2 regions of the Paenibacillus sp. GYB006 genome follow, and region 2 is predicted to be linked to the other one. Evidence: riboswitches for the same ligand, from Rfam matches in the RefSeq annotation. Region 2 holds a riboswitch; the other holds the start of a gene.
What was found. A riboswitch is a leader RNA that binds a small molecule or an ion and turns the genes downstream of it on or off. The one in region 2 is predicted to bind cobalamin.
Positions count from the first base shown of each region.

Region 1: another riboswitch for cobalamin. It lies ahead of PV403_RS01085 (ABC transporter substrate-binding protein); the one in region 2 lies ahead of metE (5-methyltetrahydropteroyltriglutamate--homocysteine S-methyltransferase).

Region 1 is NZ_JARBDA010000001.1:226,485-234,440, forward strand. It holds gene PV403_RS01070 (adenosylcobinamide amidohydrolase) at 1-715, shown strand, start outside; gene cbiB (adenosylcobinamide-phosphate synthase CbiB) at 718-1,695, shown strand; gene PV403_RS01080 (histidine phosphatase family protein) at 1,689-2,351, shown strand; cobalamin riboswitch at 2,609-2,821, shown strand; gene PV403_RS01085 (ABC transporter substrate-binding protein) at 2,984-3,982, shown strand; gene PV403_RS01090 (FecCD family ABC transporter permease) at 3,979-5,025, shown strand; gene PV403_RS01095 (ABC transporter ATP-binding protein) at 5,022-5,849, shown strand; gene cobT (nicotinate-nucleotide--dimethylbenzimidazole phosphoribosyltransferase) at 6,054-7,136, shown strand; gene cobU (bifunctional adenosylcobinamide kinase/adenosylcobinamide-phosphate guanylyltransferase) at 7,133-7,687, shown strand; gene cobS (adenosylcobinamide-GDP ribazoletransferase) at 7,684-7,956, shown strand, end outside.
Region 2 is NZ_JARBDA010000001.1:60,855-68,810, reverse strand. It holds gene PV403_RS00325 (glycosyltransferase family protein) at 224-1,369, shown strand; gene PV403_RS00320 (glycosyltransferase WbsX family protein) at 1,443-2,534, shown strand; gene PV403_RS00315 (hypothetical protein) at 2,561-2,989, opposite strand; gene PV403_RS00310 (MsnO8 family LLM class oxidoreductase) at 3,114-4,064, opposite strand; gene metE (5-methyltetrahydropteroyltriglutamate--homocysteine S-methyltransferase) at 4,259-6,556, opposite strand; cobalamin riboswitch at 6,801-7,002, opposite strand; gene PV403_RS00300 (deoxyguanosinetriphosphate triphosphohydrolase family protein) at 7,086-7,956, opposite strand, start outside.

The DNA of each region.
Region 1 (7,956 bases), 170 kb from region 2:
CGTGTATTCATCCAGGCAATGGCCAGGGTTAACCATTTCCCGATATGAACGGCATCTGCTTCTAGAGTCTCCTCATATGCTGGATACGATCTCCAGCAGCATTCATGGAGGGGGGATGACTCGTCTCGACCGTGCTGTAAATATATACGTGGATCGTCATTATGATTCAAGTGACCCTGTGAGAGACATTCAAGAACTGCTTGAAAAATGGGGGCATCCAGCTCATCAGACGGCAGGTTTGTTAACCGCAGTGAAATTAGAACATGCTTCTATTCTGGAAGACGAGACCGATGGAGCGGTTTTATTATGCTGTACCACCGCAGGAGTATCGAATGGAGCAAGAGCAGGTTCTCCGCGGACGGTATTTAATGCTGGCTATACGCCGGGCACGATTAATATCATGCTGTTCATTGCCGGTAAATTAACACCATATGCGCTTGTGAACGCAGTGCAAACGGCAGTTGAAGCCAAAGTTGCCGCTCTCCAGGATTTAGGTGTAAGAGATGCAGAGAATGGACGATCTGCTACGGGAACCACAACCGACGCCATCGTTATTGGAGCCAGCGGACTTGCTGCGGATGGAACAGAGGCGAGTCTAACGCATGCTTATGCGGGTACGGCAACTAGACTCGGCGATCGTATTGGACGGATCGTCTATCAGTCCGTTACCGAGAGTTTATGTGCTTCAGGTTATACAGCAGAGAGGAGGCAATGATCATGATGGGAGCTTGGATTATTCTAGCTGCTTATACGCTTGACCTCATCATCGGTGACCCGCGGTGGATTCCTCATCCGGTTATTGCTATGGGGAAGGCAATTAGCGGCCTTGAGAAAATGATTCGCAAAAAAGTGACAACGCAGCGAGGACTGCGTTATGCAGGGTTTCTTTTTCCCATATTGATTGTTACTGGTGCGTTTGTTCTGACTTGGGCGCTGTTAAAGTTCCTATTCTTTATCCATCCTGCGCTTGCTATAGCGGGTGAAATTCTGCTGATTGCGACAACGATCGCGACGAAGGGACTACGAGATGCAGGTATAGAAGTATATAAACATCTTAGGGCCGGCAAATTGCCGGAAGCAAGAGTTGCACTCGGTATGATTGTAGGCCGAGACACAAAACAGTTAGAATCCTCTGAAGTAGTAAGGGGAACCGTTGAAACGGTAGCCGAAAATATTGTAGATGCGATTATATCACCGCTGTTTTTCGCTTTCCTAGGCGGAGCACCTCTTGCGATGGCTTATCGCGCGGTAAACACACTTGACTCCATGGTCGGCTATAAAAACGAAAAATATAAATCGCTGGGTATGGCCTCTGCCAGACTGGATGATATTGCAAACTTCATCCCAGCGCGGATCACAGCTCTTCTGCTATTTGCTTCCGCTGGGGTATTAGGTCTTCATGTGAAAAATAGTGTGCGCACAGTGAAGCGGGATGCCCGCAAGCACCCAAGTCCAAACGGCGGGTATCCGGAATCCGCAGTTGCCGGTGCACTTGGGATCCGGCTTGGAGGATATAACGTCTACCATGGTGTTCGTTCGTTCCGTGCTTATATGGGGGTTCCATACCATGAGATGGAAGCGAGCCATATTCGGACAACGATTGCGATGATGTATATATCATCAAGTCTATTCGTAGTCATCCTGGTGGTTTTATTATGGCTGATGTCGATTACAGGAGTCGGTTGGCTGTGGTGAATACGTCTCATGAAAATATGTCTTCTGTCGATGTTTATTTAGTCCGGCATGGACGAACACTTTGGAATCAGCAAAAAAGATATTTGGGACACACCGATATTCCGCTGCTTCCTGAAGCGAAGGAGGATCTTGCGGGACTCCGCGCATCCCTTGGACAAATTCAGTTTGATCAAATCTATGGAAGTGATCTTGTCCGATGCATAGAGACACTGGATATGATTGTCCCCGAACGGGCTCATACAGCCGTGCTGGACGCAAGGCTCAGGGAGTATCACTTTGGAGAATATGAAGGACAGACGTATGAGATGCTGCAGTATGATCCGAATTATCGTCAGTGGATTGATGATCCTCTCGGTGTGACTCCGCCGGGAGCAGAGACGTTTTCCCACTTTTCCGAAAGAATAGTGGAGTTTGTGGAAGAACGAATCAGACCTTATTTATATGAGACTAGACGGAGTACCCATCAGGATAGGGGAGATCATAACGAAGTACCTAAGATGCTTGTGGTAACTCATGGCGGAGTGATCAGGCAATGGGCTGCCACATGGCTTGCTGAAACAGAATTTAATACGTTTATGCCTCGCCCAGGGGAATGTCTCGTGCTTCGATTTACTTTGTCAGGCGGAGAACTTTCGGCACAGAAACTGGATTTTTGAATCAATTTCATAACTCATTAAAACGATATATAGACAAATAGAAGCGTTTTGATCTATCTATCGTCCTGATTGAAGCTACTAAAGGTATTATGAAATTGATTCTCTTACACTTAAAATAGATTTTTTTGGAATATAAAGGGAAAGATTGGTTGTCGAAAATTCCGCTTTCCCCTATAATGGCAAAAGATGTGAAGACCTGATACGAATTGAAATGAACATCTAAGTACATAAAGACTTCATGTGAATACATATGAAAAGTCGATCATACTGAGCAAGGTCCAGAAGAATAAAGGCACTACATTCTTTTGGTTAAAAGGGAAGCCGGTGCAAATCCGGCACGGTCCCGCCACTGTATACCAGGGACAGCTGCTATTAATCCACTGTTTTCGTCTATAGCGAAAATGGGAAGGGAGCAAGCTGTTACTTTAAACTTGGATAGTCAGGAGACCTGCCTTGCCTTTGGTAAACGTGTAATCCTTCGAGGAAAGGATACGTTTTGCATATTTGTTGTGCCTTTCTATTAGAGGGAGCAGCTGCGAGACGTAACCTTGTTCTTATGATAGGAGCAGGGTTGTTTGGTGTTCATACCTGATAAGATCGTTGGCTTCACTTATAAAGAGAGGGAGAGAAGAATGAAAAAAATGAATGGACGTTTTTTATCAATTTTAATGTCACTCATGCTTGCAATTATGCTGGCGGCATGTGGTAACGGGACAGCAACAGAAGGACAAGGAGCAGGTCAGACAACAGATCAAGGTACCGCAGCAACAGATAACCAAGAAGAGGCTAGTCTCGAGACGGTATATCCTCTGACAATCACGGATGCCACGGGAGAGTCGTTTACTTTTGAAAAGGCACCTGAAAAGATCGTGTCTGTATCTCCAGCAGAGACAGAATCGCTTTATGCGATCGGACTGGACGAGCAAATCGTTGGGGTATCCGACTATGACGATTATCCAGAGCAGGTAAAGGACAAGCCGAAGATGGGCAGCCTGTATACACCTAATGCAGAAGCAATCATCGCTGCTGAGCCGGATATTGTCTTCACAGGTATTTCGATGGATGAGGCAGCAGTGCAGAAACTGCGTGATCTCGGTATCGTTATTTTCAAAACAGATCCCAAAACAATCGAAGATGTTATGAAAAATATTGAAGTATACGGACAAATTACAAATCATCAAGAACAAGCGCAAGAGGTCATCGCAAAAATGAAAGCAGATGTGAAAGAAGTACAAGATAAAGTAGCATCCCTTTCGGATGATCAGAAAAAACAAGTATATGTCGAATTTTCTCCAGGCTGGACTGTAGGTAAAGGTGAATTTATGGATGAAGTCATTACCCTTGCAGGCGGAGTGAATGTGGCTGGAGATGCAGAAGGCTGGTATGAAATCAGTGAGGAAAATATCATTGCTGTAAACCCAGATGTCATTCTGTACGCAAGCGATGTGGTAGACAATGACAAAACACTCGATGAGATCATTAAAGCTAGGGATGGCTGGAATGAGATTACGGCAATTAAGAATGAACAAGTGATCTCGATTAATGCTAATCTGCTTAGCCGCCCAGGTCCACGTGTAACGGAAGGATTGAAAGAAGTAGCGAAAGCAGTCTACCCGGATCTGTTCCAATGAAAAAGAAACTAGCAGGATATGGATTGATAGGAATCATCCTGCTTGTACTGACCCTGCTGCTATGTCTTGCGATCGGGTCAGTACATCTTCCGATTCGTCATATCGCAGGGATTCTTATGAATCATATTCCGGGGATGGATGGGTTCATTGAACCCGTATGGAATACATCGTCTGAACAGATCATTATGAAGGTACGTTTACCGCGAGTGCTGCTTGGTATCCTGGTTGGTGCAGCGCTGGCTGTTGCTGGCGCAGGATTTCAGGGTGTACTTCGTAACCCACTGGCAGATCCTTATACGCTTGGGGTATCGGCGGGTGCTTCTGTTGGAGCAGCACTCATCATTTATTTGGGTCTAGAGTATGCTTGGCTTGGCGAATGGATGCTGCCGCTCGTTGCTTTTACAACAGGTGTCATTACACTATGGGGTGTTTTGATGCTGGCTAGAGAAGGCGGAAAAATACCGACAAACAATTTGATTTTGTCCGGTGTTGTGATGAATGCTTTTTTAGGAGCCGTTGTTTCTTTTCTGACCGCCATGTCAAAGGATACGGTGAATCAAATTTTGTTCTGGACGATGGGAAGCCTTAGTTTGCGGGGATGGTCTTACACGGCCATCCTTTTCCCTTATGTAGGGCTTGGGTTAATCTATCTATGGAGCAGAGGCAGATCACTTAATTTGTTGGCCCTAGGAGAAAGACAAGCAGCACACCTTGGGGTCAGAGTGGACTTACTCAAAGTATCTGTACTCTTGGTATCTACGCTGTTAACGGCTGCGGCCGTATCTGTTGCGGGTGTGATTGGTTTTGTGGGGCTTGTTGTCCCTCATATCATCAGGCTCCTTGTCGGACCGGATTACCGTCTCATTATTCCTCTATCTGCTGTAGGCGGAGGTATCTTTCTGGCCTGGGCGGATATGGGTGCGCGGACATTACTCGCTCCTACGGAGATTCCGCTTGGTGTACTGACTGCTTTTGTAGGAGCTCCGTTCTTTGCTTACTTATTACATCGGAATAAAAAACGGCGAGGAGGCATCAGCGGATGACAGAAAATTTCGATCATCAGTCTGAAATCTCGTCTACAGTTCCTGTGGTGGAAGCTAGGGCACTCCGAAAAGAGTACAGTCAGTTCATTGCACTGGATCACATTCATTTCACCGCTGAGGAAGGTGACTGGTGGGGGATTGTAGGGCCGAACGGGAGCGGAAAGTCTACTTTGCTTCATTTACTATCCGGTATCCTGTCACCAAACCAAGGCACGATCCATATAAAAGGTAAACCAGTTCAAGATTACAGCCGTAAAGAGCTCTCGCGAATTATTGCTGTTCTTCAGCAAGACGGATTACCTGAGATTGGTTACTCCGTCAGGGACGTTGTGGCCATGGGGAGATATCCCTATCAAGACTGGCTGGGAAGAGATCAGGGATCTGGAGAAGAAAAGATAGAGCAAGTCCTGAAGAAGCTGGATCTTACTTCTCTTGCAGACCGCAGACTTTATGAACTTAGCGGAGGACAAAGACAGCGGGTAGCCCTTGCCAAAGTGATGGTGCAAGAACCTGAAATCCTGCTGCTGGACGAACCGACCACTTTTCTTGATGTTCGTTATCAGCTGCAGTTCATGGATCTGCTGGCAGAATGGCAGCAAAGTACAGGGATTACGATTATTGCCGTATTGCATGATTTGAATTTAGCTTCTCTTTATTGTAATTACTTATGTGCACTAAAAGAGGGGAAGCTTTTCCTTCAGGGCTCTCCGGCTGAAGTGCTTACGGAGGAGAACATCAGAGGACTGTTTGATATCCAACCTGTGATGGTTCAACATCCAGATCATCACATTCCTCAGTTTTTACTGCGTAAACAGCAAGAGTGAGATGATTTTAAATATCAGAACAACATAGAAGAGGACCTGATATCCATAAATCAGGTCCTCTTTTTTTCAGCCAAAGAGAACAACTTGTCTTATTTTTTAATTCAATATGAAAATTGCATGATTTCTTTTGAAGTATTTACTCACTTTTCGTTATAATCGATATATACAAGCTGTACAACAGCAGCGGATAAGGATGGAGATATCATGGAGAGAGAACAGCAACTGAAAGCATGGGTTCAGCAGATTACCGCATTAGATGAGGCAGCACAGAAGGCGGCAGCGAATCATTTGGATGACTTAACGAAACCCCCGGGGAGTCTAGGTAAGTTAGAAGAGCTCACGATCCGTTTAGCAGGGATTACAGGAAAGAAACAGCCTAGTTTTTCTAAAAAGGCAGTTATTGTTATGGCATCAGACCATGGGGTCGTGGAAGAGGGAGTCAGCAGTTTCCCAGCTGAGGTAACGCAGCAAATGGTTCACAATTTTCTTGCTGGTGGGGCAGCCGTAAATGTGCTCGCTCGTCATGCAGGTGCTGAAGTGATATGTGTGGATATTGGTGTGAATGGTGAGCCTGCTCACCCCGAACTTGTATCTCGTTCTGTTCGCAAAGGAACGGCAAATATGGCGAAGGGTCCTGCCATGAGCAGAGAAGAGGCACTTCAAGCGATTCTTACAGGGATCCACGTTGTTCAAGAATCCGTAAGAAAAGGAACGCAGTTATTCGTTACCGGAGAGATGGGAATTGGCAATACAACACCAAGTGCAGCAGTTACCAGTGTGCTTACGGGAGTCAGCGTGCAGGAGGCGACAGGCAAAGGGACGGGTCTTGATCAAGCAGGTGTTCAGCATAAAGCAAATGTGATTGCCCGGGCAATACAGCTTAACCAGCCGGATCCGAATGATCCAATCGACGTGCTTGCTAAAGTGGGTGGACTAGATATTGCGGGCCTCGCAGGTGTGATTATTGGCTCCGCTGCTTTGAAGTGTCCGGTTGTCATTGATGGGTATATTTCTACCGCTGCCGCGTTGGTAGCGAGCCGTATTGCACCGGCATGCCGAAATTATATGATTGCTTCTCATACTTCGGAAGAAAGAGGACATGCAGCACTCCTGCAAACTTTAGACCTCTCTCCGATGCTTCAGGTTGGAATGAGACTCGGTGAGGGAACGGGCGGCGTTCTATGCCTTCATCTGATTGAAGCGGCAGGAAGAATTATGGCTGAGATGGCTACATTTAGCAGTGCGGGTATTTCTGGAGGTAATGAGAAGGCAGAGGCCGAATTATGATCATTCTCGTAACGGGCGGTGCACGCAGCGGCAAAAGTACATTTGCCGAGAAACTGTGCATGAGCCGGTCTTCAGAAGCGATCTACATGGCGACTGCACAAGCTTATGATCAAGAGATGACCGACCGAATTGCTGCACATCGCAGTCAGCGGGAAGATGGGGCATATCTATGGCATACGATTGAAGAACCGCTAGAGGTAGCTGAAACGCTGAACGGGTTAATGGAAGCAACGCTGCCTGTACCCACGATATTACTCGACTGTCTTACCTTATGGCTCTCTAACGTGCTCATTGCCAAGGAACAGGAAGGACCTGACGCAATAATGGAGGAGATCGACCGTCTTGTCCGCAGTGTTGCTGCTTATCCAGGTCTTATGATTCTAGTAACCAATGAAGTCGGAGACGGGATTGTTCCTGAATATCGATTGGGCCGGATCTACCGGGATTATGCCGGAATTCTGAATCAGCGTATGGCAGCAATCAGCAAGGAAGTATTCCTTGTAACGGCTGGTATTGCCATTGAACTGAAGAGCAAGGAGTATAAAGTATGAGAGAAAATACAAAAGCGGCTGCGGCCGCTTTTCAGTTTTTATCGCGATTTCCAGTGAAAACTCAGCTTGAATTCACTCCAGAATTAATGACAAGAAGCACTCTGTTCTATCCGGTTGTTGGCTTATGTATTGGGGCTTGTGTCTTTATGGCAGCTTGGCTCAGTGGATTCTTATTGCCTCCGGCTCCGTCGGCAGTGCTTGTTCTCACGATCTGGGTTTGGCTCACAGGCGGGCTTCACTTAGACGGCTGGATGGACTCTGCTGATGCC
Region 2 (7,956 bases):
CTCTAACACACTTCTCTCTATGAGTTTCTCTGTGATAAAGCTTCATGATTGATTAACTTCTTTCTAATATGTCGGTAAGTGAAAGTGAAAATGTGAGTTACTCACTATATATCTAGCCTAAATAATCACCTTTTTCACTTATTTTGGGTATGTGTCATGAAACAAAGCAGTCATTTATCATAAACTACCTTAAAATGCGAAATACAAAGGAACGAAACCAGTCATGAAAAAAAATGAAAAGTCGGCATCTTCTTTGCATAAAAAAACAGCTGTACCTAGAAGGAAACGTACTGTCACCAAAAAGCGAAAACCAGCGAATTTAACTACCGCTTCTAAAGTTCTCTCTTTTCCGCAAAAGATTTCTAATCCAGGTGTACAGGTGAACCAACCTCTTCCTGAGAATCGGAGCTCGGCTGCTCCCTTTACTCCCTCTAATAAACCATCTCTTTCTATTCGAGATGCTAAGAAACTTCGACTTCTATTACTCTGGGAAAACGAAGCAGGATTACCTTCAACAGAGATCCTGTTTAGGCAATCTTTACGTATGCTTTTTAAAGAGGTACTCCCGCTGAAGGTGGAAGATAACTTAGTCAATGTAATAGCACTATATCAACCTGATGTACTCCTTGTCGTTGGAAATCGAGCCGATCTTCCTATTGCCAGTCAGGTATCTAACCTTAAAGACCTTAAGACAGTCCTTTGGTTATTAGATGATGTAAATGATCCTCTTCCCCACTTAAATACGTCTCCTGATTCTCTAGTCTGGAATTATGTTATTACACAAAATCCGAAGTACATCCACAGATATCAAAAGATGACGAACTCAAAGGTGGTCTATATCCCCTTCGGTTCTGATCCGGAGCTATTCGCTCCTGAAAAAGCACCTGCACATGTACAGTCCGATCTACTCCTTCTTGGAGATTACGAACCTCGTTTAGATCCCTATCTTGAAGCGATTCATGGAAGCAGCCCGGATGGACGCATACTCGCCATAGGTCATAACTGGGGAGACATTCCTGGTGTAGAACCTTGGATCCCCGAGACAAGTCATGATCTAAAGCAGCTCTATAATGGAGCAGATATCATCATAAGTTTTGGCGAGAATGACCGAAGACGATTGGATATAGCGTCGTGCGGAGGCTTTTTGCTTGCGGAACATGATGTAAACCAGGATAACTATATGAAAACGGGAGAAGACTTTGTTTCTTTTCATCGTCCTGAAGAACTTGGCTCGCATGTGATGTACTATAGAGAACATCCAGAGGAGAAGAGAAAAATTAGCTCCAGAGCTCTGGTACGAAGCGAATATGACTATTCCTTTTTTCATCTGATGATGGATTTTACGAATACCCTTCTTGAGGGCAAGTGATTTATGTATTCCGAAAGGGGCCTTTACCTCTTTATATGAACGTCTTAGATAGAGGAAAGGAGATGAGTTCCATATGAAACTGATTGCTTATTTTCTTCCTCAGTTTCATCAGATTGATGAAAACGATGCCTGGTGGGGAGAGGGATTCACCGAATGGACCAATACGCGAAAAAACAAACCATTATATAAGAAACATGCTCAGCCGAAAGAACCGCTAAAAGATTTGTATTATAACTTAATGGATGCTTCGATTCGAAAATGGCAGGCGGATGCGGCTAGATCTCACGGCATTTACGGGTTTTGCTACTACCATTACTGGTTTAAAGGAAAGCGTCTGCTTGAAAAGCCGTTCCAGTCTGTTCTGAAATCAGGGGAACCGGATTTTCCTTTCTGTCTATCCTGGGCTAATGAACCTTGGACACGAAAATGGGATGGCGGAAATAATGAAATCCTCATGCCCCAAGACTATGGCGATGAAAACGACTGGGCAGAGCATTTTGATGAACTCCTGACTGCATTTCAAGATCCGAGATATATCCGGGTTCAGAATAAACCTCTATTTGTTATCTATCGCCCGGGCGCGATTCCCCGCTGTGAAGAAATGCTTCGGTTTTGGAATCAACTTGCCCTAAGAAGTGGGCTCGAAGGTATCTATTTTGCAAGAACATTAGGAGGATTCGAGATCCCCCCGCAGTCTGGTTTTGAAGCAAGTATTGAATTTGAACCGCATTATACGTTTGCTCATGGATATAATGCAAATCTTTGGAGTTATATTAGCACCAAGGATGGAGATCATCTCGTATTTGACTATGACGGAGTATGGGAAATGATACTGAACCGATCTCCGCACCGAAGCGGTGAAACGATTTTCCCAGGTGCCTATGTCAATTGGGATAACACCCCTCGAATTGGAGCCCGTGGACAAAGCTGTATCGGGTCTACTCCCGAGAAATTCAGCTATTATTTAACGAAACAGATGAACCGAGCTGCTTCTATATATCAATCTGAGTTTCTATTTATCAATGCTTGGAATGAATGGGCGGAGGGGACTTATCTGGAACCAGATAAAAAACATCATTTTTCCTATTTGGAGGCCGTTCAAGAAGCCGTTACACGTCATGAAAAGTACATGGAGGCAAACGCAAATCATGCAAAAAAGAGGTAATATACCAAACCTTTCCGCTTAATTCTTTAAACCCGATGAATACCGATGGTTGGTGTACCCGAAGACAAATCAATAAATAGAACATAGTTGTTCCCGTCTGTCCCTTTCAGTACCAAACCAGGCTGACCGCTGTTCGTTACATCATAGAAATTAACACCACTTGGAGCGGCGCTGACGGGCGGCACGGCGGGAACCCCTAAAGACATGAGTTTGGATCCAGCTACCACATTCTCGTTCGCACTGAGGCTTTGTCCTGCACCCAAATGTTGCAAAACGGTTGCACTACCATTTACCTGCAGATGTCCGGCAATGGTTTGGCTGCCATTCACATTAAGGCTCTGCTGAATCGTTTGGTTCTGGGAGTTTACATCTTGTAAAGTTGTCCCTCCAAGGACCTGCAGATGTCTATTAATTGCTGCGTCCCCCGTTACACTGATATTATCAAATGTCGCCATACTCTTCACTCCCTTCCTTATTACTCTATTCTATGTAATAAAAAGAGATTTGCTCTATAGCAAAAGTACAATTATCTATCTTTTAAATTAAAGATCAATAATATAGGAAGAGAGTGAAAATCTATTACCCTTTGCTCATTTCTTCCCCTAACAATCCATAGGATAATAAACGTTGTTCATAGGATGCCACACGGGTAGAGATTAGGATCTCGTTACAACCTGTTTCATGAGCAAGTGCGAGCAGTTCTTCTTTGACCTTTTTTGGATTTCCGATAATGACGGGATAAGGTGGCACCTCTACAATCCCGCCCGTCGCTTTCCGGTGTAAGATGAGCGCTTCCTCTTTCCAAGAGAGGGCTTCATCTGCAGAAGGAGCACAGATCACATTGACCGCAATACTCGCTTTTGGTTTCGTAAGATTCTCGGAAGGGATAAACTGCTCCCTATATTTTTGCAGCATCTCGGCAGCATCCTGCTCACTCATAAACTGACCGAATACATAACCCGTTCCAAACTGGGCGGCATACTCCGCGCTTTTCACATTGGTCCCTAACAGCCACAGAGTAGGAGGAATCTCCGGTACTGGCTTAGCCACAATCGGCTCCCCATCAAAACTATATCTGCCGTGAAGCAAATCTTGAAGCTGTTTAATGAGTTCAGGATATTTGGCTACTTTCTCTAAATAATTGCCGGCAAGAGCCATCGATAAATGTGCCGATCCCCCTGGAGCGCGTCCGATTCCCAGCTCAACACGTCCGGGATAGAGTGAAGCCAGCATATGATAATTTTCTGCTACCCGAATCGGATGATGATAAGGAAGCAGTACGGCTCCTGATCCAAGTTTGATTCGATTGGTTTTTGCTCCGATGTGAGATAGTAATACTTCTGGACTCGCGGATTCTGTACCTGGAAGATTATGATGTTCTGAGGTCCAGTATCTTGTATATCCCCACTCTTCTCCTTTGATCGCAAGATGGACAGACTGGCGGATTGCCTCTTCGGCAGATACATCCATTAATTTGGGAACGAGATCTAAAATTCCTAATTCTAATGATGGTGAACCCAATTGGTTCATATATTCTCAACTCCCTGATTATCATAATTCTGCTTATCATCCTGCCTAAAACAAAATAACAATTAATTAATTTAGTATAGCAACCTCATTTCTACAAAATCAAATTTCACCTATAAGAAGCGAAACGACTGAGCATCAAAAAAAGCCGTCTGCCTCACCACGATATGGTGAGACAAAACGGCCAGGATCATTTTTTATAAGGAAGGGACTTGAATTTCGTTCCGTGCTTCTCCAGCAGCTGCTACCATGTTGCGAAGAGCTGCTACGGTTTCTTCTTTTCCTCTTGTTTTTAGACCACAATCCGGGTTAATCCAGAACAGTTCCGGATCAAGCACATCCAGCGCCGATACGACAACCTCTTTCATCTCTTCTACGGAAGGGACACGAGGACTGTGAATATCGTAAACGCCAAGACCAATTCCTTTGTCATACGTCTGTGTTTTAAAGTTCTCAATTAATTCCCCGTGGCTGCGGGAAGTTTCCAGAGAAATAACATCCGCGTCCATCGCCTCGATTGAATCAATAACATCATGGAACTCGCAATAACACATATGCGTATGAATTTGCGTTGTATCGTTAACGGATGAAGTCGATAATTTAAATGCTTTTACGGAATCCGTCAGGTAAGATTCATGATCCGCTTTCTTCAGCGGAAGTCCTTCACGAAGTGCCGGCTCATCCACTTGAATCATCTCAATGCCAGCGGACTCGAGTGCTTCAACTTCTTCACGAAGTGCAAGTCCAATCTGATAAGCAACTTCACTGCGCGGAATGTCTGTACGAACAAACGACCAATTCAGAATCGTCACTGGACCCGTTAACATCCCTTTTACCGGTTTTTTCGTAAGGGACTGAGCGTATACTGTTTCTCTCAGTGTCATTGGCTCTTGGTATACCACATCTCCAAAAATAATCGGCGGCTTCACACAGCGTGAACCATAAGACTGAACCCAGCCTCCTGCAGTAAAGGCAAATCCACCCAATTTTTCTCCGAAAAACTCAACCATGTCTGTCCGTTCAAATTCACCATGAACCAGCACATCAAGGCCCAGTTCTTCTTGAATGTCGATCCATTCCTTCGTCTGCTCATCTACAAAAGCTTCATACTGCTGGTTGTCCAGTTGTCCATTTCTCCATTGTCTTCTCGCCTTACGAACTTCAGCAGTTTGCGGGAAACTTCCGATTGTCGTTGTAGGGAGAATAGGAAGATTAAATCTCTTTTGCTGAGCAGCATGTCTTGTTGAAAAATCAGATTTTCTCACGAATGAAGATTCATCCAGATTATTTACGGCTTCTCTTACCGTACCGTTACTGCGGAATACGGATGTGTTCAGTTCAGTGAGTGCCTTGCGGTTCTCAGCCAAAGCTTCTTGAATGACATTCTCATCTTCTGCCGCCCATTTCACCAGCAGCTGAATTTCATCCAATTTCTCTTCTGCAAAAGCTAACGAATTACGCAAAACAGGTAGCAGCGCATCTTCTTTTGCAAGAGATACCGGTGTATGAAGCAAACTGCTGGATGGTTGAATGATCAATCGATCTGGGGATACAGTCTTACTGAGCTCTTTTATCACCTGAATGCGCTCCGTCAGATCACTTCTCCATATATTACGACCATCAATCAGACCTGCAGCAAGAACTTTATCCTCTGGGAATCCATACTCACGAATATGTACAAGATTCGCTTCCCCACCGTGAACAAGATCCAGACCAATGCCTTGAACAGGCAGACTTACCACTTTCTCATAATCCCCTACTGCTTCGAAATACGTCTGTAAAATGATCTTAAGCTCAGGCGTTACCTTGTTCAGTTCTTCATAAATACGCCCAATTTGTTTCCAATCTTCTGCTGGAATATCAGTAACGAGGCTAGGCTCATCGATTTGTACCCATTCTACTCCCGCTTGCTGCAGTTCAGAAAGCACTTCACAATACAGCGGAAGGAAACGTTCTACAAGGGAAGGAAGTTCAGTCTCCGCATACCCTTTTGATAATTTAAGAAAAGTATAAAGTCCAAGAAGAACTGGTTTTCCTTCAATGCCGAGTTCCTGTTTTGCTTCCAAATAAGCATGAAGTGGACGATTCACTGTTAGTGAAGGATTCGCATCAGCGAGTTCAGGAACGATATAGTGATAATTGGTATTGAACCATTTTGTCATCTCGGAAGCGGCTGCCTGATCGTTACCGCGAGCCATTGCGTAATAAGTATCCAAAGATACCTCTCCACCTTCGTACCCATAACGCTTTGGAACAATGCCAAACATTGTACTTGTATCAAGGACATGATCATAAAGTGAGAAATCGCCTACTGGAATCAGATCGATTCCTTTCTCTTGTTGAAGTCGCAAATGTCCAAGACGAATTCCTTTTAATTCTGCAAGAAAATCAGATTCACTTACTTTCCCTGCCCAAAAAGATTCGAGTGCTTTCTTCCATTCACGATTGGCACCAATTCTCGGATACCCTAGATTACTACTGATCCATTGACTCATTTCCTTACCTCCGTATAGGTATAATATGAATAACTTGGTTCATCTTCGGTTGGGTTACGAATGGCAAAAAGAGACGTCTTCACCTAGAGAACGGTTCCGTCTTTATTTACGAAATGCAGAACTCGGATGTCTACATTTGTAACGTAAAACGTTGCTGTTTCCTTACTTACCTAGGGTAAAGACGCCCCTTGTTCTTGATCAGACAGGTAGCCATCTTAACACCTTCCTATCTCCCGTAGGTACAGCAGTGTTGTCAAAACAGGCAGGTCTCCTGGCTCCAGAGGAAGATCCATAAGCTATGCGCCTTCCCAGTTCACCTCATGAACCAGTGGCATATGGCAAGCTACATCTCTGTTACAGTGGCGGGACCGCGCCGGTATCTCACCGGTCTTCCCTATTAAGTACGGCTGCATCTAGCACCGTACACCTGTTTCCGTTATATTTAGTTCGTCCCTCTATTTTTCATAAATGGAGGTTGTATCCAATATACACCAAGTATATCTCTATGAATAGTGCTTTTTAATATTATTTAATCAAGATCATAGATTGAGCCAACTTTTAGACCATATAATTCATTGTATATTTTCTCAGCGAAGGCATCCGTCATCCCCGCGATATAGTCTATAATCATGTGTTCCCACGTCCATATTGGATTAGGGCGAGCCTGGTCTTTTTCATACCTTTGCAGCCAATCCGAAGGAATGATCGATTTTGAAGTCGCGGGATCGTTAAATGCATACCATAAACGCCGGAGAATCCATTCACTTCTTTTTTGCAGACGCTGAACTCTAAGATCTTTGATCATCGTTACCCATGCGAAACTTTTGAGCACACTCACTGTACGGAGCAGATCAAGATCCTCTTTCCCTTCCTTGACAAAAGTAACCTTTTTCCAGTCTCCGGTATCAATAATCCCCAAGGAACTGACAAACAAACTCACCCAATACGCTTTTACTTCCCGGCGGGTACGAGAAAAATCATGGTCACAGCCAGGGATCTTCTCTTCCCAAATGCGGAGAAAACTATTCAGTACCTCTTCTACCTTTGGTTCAATGGCTTCTTTCGTCCACCCCAACCAGAATGCATCATCGAGCGTCATGATCTTATCAACAATAAGCCGTTTAATGTGCGGGTCATGCAAAAAGTGTTCGTGAACTTCGATTTTCCCTGCCTTAATGCCATCTTCTAAATCATGAGCTGAGTAAGCAATATCATCACAGAGGTCCATAAGCTGGGCTTCTAGTGTCTTTTGCCCTTTCGGAATTTTCCACTCGCTGCGAATATCGCTGATGTATTGCCACTCATGTTGGTACATCCCCTTCTTGTTCTCTGTGCCGGGATAAGGGTATTTATTCACTCCGAGAAGCACCGCATCCGACAGATTTAGTCCATCTATGTTT